DNA from 3 places in the Burkholderia sp. 10_S31 genome. Region 3 is predicted to be linked to each of the others. Evidence: predicted binding sites of a transcription regulator. Region 3 holds the regulator's gene; each other region holds the start of a gene.
The links. Region 3 encodes LexA, which represses DNA repair genes until DNA is damaged. Its sites were predicted from a motif close to ACTGTATNNNNATACAGT; they were not measured.

Region 1: the regulator LexA is predicted to act here: its motif matches at 1,290-1,307, upstream of imuA (translesion DNA synthesis-associated protein ImuA).
Region 2: the regulator LexA is predicted to act here: its motif matches at 1,044-1,061, upstream of AC1Z3W_RS23670 (PA0069 family radical SAM protein).

What each region holds. Positions count from the first base shown of each region.
Region 1 is NZ_JBXOWK010000003.1:3,095,129-3,097,388, forward strand. Features, by position in the region: gene AC1Z3W_RS34570 (Y-family DNA polymerase) at 1-636, opposite strand, end outside; gene imuA (translesion DNA synthesis-associated protein ImuA) at 569-1,276, opposite strand; gene AC1Z3W_RS34580 (VF_A0006 family four-cysteine protein) at 1,527-1,835, shown strand; gene AC1Z3W_RS34585 (MetQ/NlpA family ABC transporter substrate-binding protein) at 1,946-2,260, opposite strand, start outside.
Region 2 is NZ_JBXOWK010000003.1:778,062-780,321, reverse strand. Features, by position in the region: gene AC1Z3W_RS23670 (PA0069 family radical SAM protein) at 1-1,028, opposite strand, end outside; gene AC1Z3W_RS23665 (Lrp/AsnC ligand binding domain-containing protein) at 1,133-1,621, opposite strand; gene AC1Z3W_RS23660 (D-amino acid dehydrogenase) at 1,767-2,260, shown strand, end outside.
Region 3 is NZ_JBXOWK010000003.1:1,484,382-1,486,641, reverse strand. Features, by position in the region: gene AC1Z3W_RS27000 (sulfate ABC transporter substrate-binding protein) at 1-423, opposite strand, end outside; gene lexA (transcriptional repressor LexA) at 688-1,335, shown strand; gene AC1Z3W_RS26990 (hypothetical protein) at 1,362-1,700, shown strand; gene AC1Z3W_RS26985 (DUF2939 domain-containing protein) at 1,730-2,260, shown strand, end outside.

The DNA.
Region 1 (2,260 bases), 1.6 Mb from region 3:
GCGGCGCTGCAGCCCCGCGCGCGGCAGGCCGCGCAGATCGGCGAGCGTGCGGCAGCCGAGGCCGTCGAACCAGCCCGCATACGGGCGTGCGTCGGGCAGCAGCACGCACGGCAGACGATCGAGCGCACGGACGAGCGAAGCCGGCCCGGCCACGCGGCGCCGGATGCGCGCACGCGCCGACGTGCGCGCGAGCAACCACGCGCCGCGCCCGGTCGGCGCGGCGGACAGGCGCGCCGCATAGCCGAGCGCCGCGAGCGTCGCGCGCACCTGGCGGCACAGCGACGGCAGGCCGCCGAACAGGCGCAGGCTCGGACCGACGTCGACGATCAGCGTCGCTTCGTCGTCGAGCGCGACGCACGGCGAGAAGCGCAGCAACGCGAGCGCGACCGCGCGCAGCGCATCGGCCTCGCGGGCGGGATCGCGTTCGACGAGCCGCATGTCGGGTGCGAGCGTCAGCACGCCGCCGCGCTTCATGCCCGCGCGCACGCCCTGCCGGCGCGCGGGCGCGTCGGCGATCAGCACGACACCCTGCTCGAGCACCGCGCAACCCGCGTCGCCGGCCTCGCCGTCAGACGGAGGCGCGACGCACACGTCGAGCGGCAGGCGCGGCAGATGGATGCCGAGCAAGACGCGCATAGCGGCTCTCCACGATGGGCGACGGCAAATCGAGCACGAGCGGCTCGCTGTGCGCGGGCCCGCGACGCTTGACGATGTCGAGCGACACGCCGCCCGGCACCGGATGCAGCGCGACGCGCAGCACGGCCGGCGACGGCTGCCGCGCTGCCGACAGCGGGCGCAGCATCACGAACAGCGTGTCGCCGGTGCGCGCGGCCGCGAGATGCAGGCGCCGCAGCGCATCGGGCCGTGCGTCCTGCCAGAGCAGCAGCGCACCGCAGCAGCCCGTCCGGAGCACCTGCTCGGCGGCCCACAATGCATCGGTGCGGCTGCCGGCACGCAGCCACAGCAGCGCGTCGGACGGCACGCCGAGACCGGCCAGCGCGGTCGCATGCGGCGACTGCGGCGGCGCGACGAGCGCGAGCGGACGCCGCACGCTGACGGTGCGCGCGAGCGCGGGCGCGAGCAGCCGCATCTCGCCGCAGCCCGGCTGAGCGGCCAGCAGTTCGACGAGCCCGCCGACCGGCCAGCCGCCGCCCGGCAGTTCGGCGGACAGCGGCGCGAAACCCGTGTCGATCGTGCGCGGACCGCCGCGCGCAAGCTGCGAGCCGCGCCAGAGCGACGGATGAAGGGATTCGGGAGAAATGGAGGATGCGAGCATGACGCCACCCACAACTGTATGGATGTACAGTATATGGCAATGCGCTCGCGTCGCACAGTGCTGGTACGAAGCCGGTATTTTCGTCAGGGGAAAACGAGGAGGAAGCCGGCGCGCCCGGCCGCCGCACCGCCGCGAAACGCGTGCGCTGCCCGGCCGGCTGCGGTCCGCGCCGGTATCGGCGCAACGCGTCAGCCGCACTTGCCGCTTTACGTTATGCTGTCCGCCGACCCAGTCCCCCCTCGGAGGGCACATGAAACGGGGAATCCGTGCGATCGCGTGCGCGGCCGTCGCACTGGTGCTGCCGGGCGCGGCATTCGCGCTGACCGACGGCTATGCGCAGTATGACGACTGCATGCTCAACGCACTGCGCGAGAGCCGTAACGGCGCAGCGGCCCAACTGATTCAGCGCTCTTGCGACGCGCTGTACCGCAACAACGCGATGCTGCTGCCGCGCGAGCGGCGCTTTCACGAGTGCGTCGTGCAGTCGCTGCCGGGCGTGCGCGACAACTACGCGATCCAGCAGATCATGTCGATCTGCTCGCGGCGCGGCGAGATGTGAGGCGGCGCTGAACACCAGGCACCGCGCAGTTGCCTGCGGGCCGCGCCAATGAAAAAGGGCCCGCGCGATGCAGGCCCTTTCGTTTCAGCGGTCCGACCGGTGTGCGGCGTTCAGAACGACGCGACCATCGAGCCCTTGAACTGCTTCTTGATGAATTCCCTCACTTCCGTCGACTGGTACGCCTTGAGCAGCTTCTTCACCCACGGCTGATCCTTGTCCTTCGCGCGCACGGCGATCAGGTTCGCATACGGGCTCGTCAGCGATTCGAGCGCGATCGCGTCCTTGGTCGGCTGCAGGTTCGCGGCGAGCGCGTAGTTCGTGTTGATCACGGCTGCGTCGACGTCCGACAGCACGCGCGGCAGTTGCGCGGCGTCAAGCTCGGAGATCTTCAGCTTCTTCGGGTTCTCGGCGATGTCGAGCACCGT
Region 2 (2,260 bases), 710 kb from region 3:
ACGGCCTGCCGGAAACGCTGCCGCAACAGGTCGGCCCAGATACCCTCGCCCTTCATCCGTTTCGAGAAATCCGAGTCGTAATCCTTTCCGCCGCGCATGTCGCGCACGCGATTCATCACGCGCTCCGCGCGATCGGGAAAATGCGCGGAGAGCCAGTTCTTGAACAGTGGCGCGACTTCCCAAGGCAGCCGCAGGATGATGTAGCTCGCATGCGTCGCACCGGCTTCCGCGCAGGCCTCCAGCACGCGTTCCATATCCGGCTCGGTGACGAACGGGATCATCGGTGCGATGCTGACACCCACCGGCACGCCCGCGTCGCGCAGCGCGCGGATCGTACGCAGCCGGCGCGCCGGCGTCGCCGCACGCGGCTCGAGCGTGCGCGCGAGATCGGCGTCGAGCGTCGTGATCGTGACCGCGGCCATCACCTGCCCCCGCTCCGCCATCGGGGCAAGCAGGTCGAGATCGCGCTCGATCAGCGACGATTTCGTGATCGCGGCGAACGGCAGCCCGTGATCGTGCATCACCTGGATCACGCTGCGCGTGATGCGCAAGTCGCGCTCGACCGGCTGGTATGCGTCGGTGTTGACGCCAAGCGCGATCGGTTCCGGCACGTAACGCTTGCGCGAAATCTCGCGCTCGAGCAGTTCGGCCGCGTTGACCTTCGCATAAATGCGGCTCTCGAAATCGAGCCCCGGCGACAGGCCGAGATAGCTGTGGGTCGGCCGTGCAAAGCAGTAGATGCAGCCGTGCTCGCAACCACGATACGGATTGAGCGACACGCTGAACGGAATGTCCGGTGACCGGTTGTGCGTCAGGATGCTCTTTGCGCGCTCCTCAAACACCTGCGTGCGCAGCGGAGCGGGCAAATCCGCGTCGTCCGATTCGTGCGTCCAGCCGTCGTCGACCGCTTCGCGCAGCGCCGTTTCGTACCGCCCCTGGAGGTTGTCGACCGCACCGCGCCCCTTGCGGGGCGCTGGCGGCGCTATCGGAAATTCGTTGTCGGACCGACCGTCCATGCGCTCACCCATTCACCTGCACCTAATACTGTATATTTATACAGTATTAGGTGCAGCATGCCAAGGGCGAGATAAGGGGTCCGACAGCAGGCCCGGCAACGGCCCTGCCGCAGCGGTCATTCGCCGACCGAGATCGTCAGCGTCTCCTTGATTTCCTCCATCACGACATAGCTCTTCGACTGCACCGCGCCGGGCAGTTGCAGCAGGATGTCACCGAGCAGCTTGCGATAGTCGGCCATCTCACCGATCCGCGCCTTGATCAGATAGTCGAAGTCGCCGGACACGAGATGGCATTCGAGCACCTCGTCGATCTTCATCACTTCGCGACGGAACTGCTCGAACATGTTGCCGCCCTTGTGGCCGAGCGTGATTTCGACGAACACCAGCAGCGCCGCGCCGAGCTGGCCCGGATCGACGCGAGCGTGATAGCCAGTAATGACGCCGTCGCGCTCCATGCGCCGCACGCGTTCGATGCACGGCGTCACGGTCAGTCCAACCTGTTCCGCGAGGTCCTTCATCGCCATCCGGCCGTCGTCCTGAAGCAGTTTGAGGATGCGCCGGTCGAGCTTGTCGAGCGAGCGTACTGGCTGGCGTTGCGTTCTCATTGGTTTATGCTGAAAACCTGAAAAATACGATAACAAAACCTACACATTCGACAATACCATAGCTCAAAAAACTAGATCAGCTAGAGGTTACACGGAGACGCACGTGCGCCCGGCCTCGACCTGATTCCTTCCATCTGGAGCAGCTATGCGAGTCGTCATTCTGGGCAGCGGTGTGGTGGGCGTGGCAAGCGCGTATTACCTCGCGCGCGCCGGTCATGAAGTCACGGTGATCGACCGGGAAGCCGGTCCGGCGCTCGAGACGAGCTTCGCGAACGCGGGCCAGATCTCGCCCGGCTATGCCGCGCCGTGGGCCGCGCCCGGCGTGCCGCTGAAGGCCGTCAAGTGGATGTTCGAAAAGCACGCGCCGCTCGCGATCCGCCTCGACGGCACGCGCTTCCAGCTCCAGTGGATGTGGCAGATGCTGCGCAACTGCACGGCCGAGCGTTATGCAGTCAACAAGGGCCGCATGGTCCGCCTCGCCGAATACAGCCGCGATTGCCTGCAGGCGCTACGCGCCGATACCGGCATCCAGTACGAAGGACGCACGGGCGGCACGCTGCAGCTGTTCCGCACGCAACAGCAACTCGATGGCGCGGCCAAGGACATCGCGGTGCTGCAGGAAGCAAACGTGCCGTTCGA
Region 3 (2,260 bases):
TTTCGGGTTGCCCTTGCGCACCAGGAACACGATCGTCGACGTGTACGGCGACGCGTTGTCCGGCAAGCGCTTCTGCCAGTCCTTGTTGACGAGCCCCTTGTTGGCGAGCGCGTCGATGTCGTAGGCCAGCGCGAGCGTCACGACGTCGGCCTGCAGGCCGTCGAGCACCGAGCGCGCCTGCGCGCCCGAGCCACCGTGCGACTGCTTGAAGTTGACCGTCTCGCCCGTCTTCGCCTTCCACTCCTTGCCGAACGCCTGGTTGAAGTCCTGGTACAGCTCGCGCGTCGGGTCGTAGGACACGTTCAGGAACGTCGTATCGGCCTGGGCATGTGTCGCGACGCCCAGCGCCGCCGCCGCGCCCAGCGCGAGTGTTGCGATCAGGCGGCCCGCTCCGCCCGCCAGCCCCGTATTGCGCTTCGCCATCCTTGGTTCTCCAGTGTTGTCGGTATTGCGATGTCGGGCCAGTCTAGCGAACGGGTTACATGATTAAAAATAATCGTTCTTCATTTTTTAATACTCAAAAGTGCTAACGCAGACGGGACGGACGGTTGCGGCAGACGAACCGGCGTCCGGACATCGCGAAATCGCGCCGGAACCGGCGCGATCGCGTCGAACCTCAAGTAACACTTGAAATTCGCGAAGTACTGTATAAAAATACAGCTCACTGTCTATCCATACAGTTCAGCCATGACCAAACTCACCGCCCGTCAACAGCAAGTGTTCGACTTGATCCGCCGCGCGATCGAGCGCTCCGGTTTCCCGCCCACGCGTGCCGAGATCGCGGCCGAGCTGGGTTTCAGCTCGCCGAATGCGGCCGAGGAGCATCTCCGTGCGCTGGCGCGCAAGGGCGTGATCGAGCTGGCCGCCGGCGCGTCGCGCGGCATCCGCCTGCTCGGCATCGACGATGCGCCGCACCAGTTCACGCTGCCGCACGCCGGCCTGATGCAACTGTCGCTGCCGCTCGTCGGCCGGGTCGCGGCCGGTAGCCCGATCCTCGCGCAGGAGCATATCTCGCAGCATTACGCGTGCGATCCCGCGCTGTTCACGAGCAAGCCCGACTACCTGCTGAAGGTGCGCGGCCTGTCGATGCGCGACGCCGGCATTCTCGACGGCGACCTCCTCGCCGTGCAGAAGCGCACGGAAGCGAAGGACGGCCAGATCATCGTCGCGCGTCTCGGCGACGACGTCACGGTCAAGCGCCTGATGCGCCGGCCCGGCGGCCTCGAGCTGATCGCGGAGAACCCGGATTACGAAAACATCTTCGTCAAGGCCGGCAGCGCGGAATTCGCGCTGGAAGGCATCGCCGTCGGGCTGATCCGCTCGGGCGAACTCTGACAATCGGTCTCGCTGAGGAGAACATCATGGAACGCCTTTCCCGTTTGCTGCCTTTCCGTCAATTCGGTCGCCTGCGTCACCTGCGCGGCCGCACGCCCTGCGCACCGCTGTCCGCCGCGGCGCCCGTGGTGAGCCAAGAAGTCGCAGTTGAACGGCAGGCGTCGCTGCTGCCGTCAGCGCTCCCCGCATTCGCGCGGGTCTCGCTGAACGCCGGCCTGAATCACGCGGAACCGGCGCGCCGTGCACCCGTGCGCGTCTATCACGGTCGATCGCGGCTCATCATGGTCGGGACGATCGATGCCGTGTGCCGGATGATCGATCGCTGCATCGACGAGGAACGATCGGCCACGCACGGCGGTCTCTGATTGCGGAACCTGTCCGCACCGGAGGCATCGTGACTGGATCTTCGGGCCGCGCCTGGCGGCTCAAGCCCCTGCTGATCGTCGTGCTGGCCGTCGCCGCCCTGGTGGCGATCGGCTATGCATACGCGTCGCCGTACGTCGCGCTCAGTCGCCTGAAATCGGCGATCGACGCGCGCGATGGGCAGGCGGTCAGCGAATATGTCGATTTTCCGTCGCTGCGCATCAGCCTGAAGCAGCAGGTCACGGACGAGTTGATGCGCCGGATCGACGCGGTCAAGAAGGACAATCCGCTCGCGGTGATTGGCGCGCTGATCGGATCTGCATTGATCGGCCCGCTGGTCGATGCCTATGCGACACCGGAAGGTGTGGCGGCGCTGATGAGCGGCATCCCGCCGCGCGGTAATCCGGGCGAGCGGCCACCCGAATGGTCGGGCCCGCCGTCAGGCGGTGCGCCCGGAAACGCACCGGCCGTGCCGCCGGCCAATCCGGCGAGCGCACCCGTACCGGGCAGCAGTCCCACCGCCTCGGCTGCGCCTGCACCCGCGCCAGCGCCAGCGCCAGCG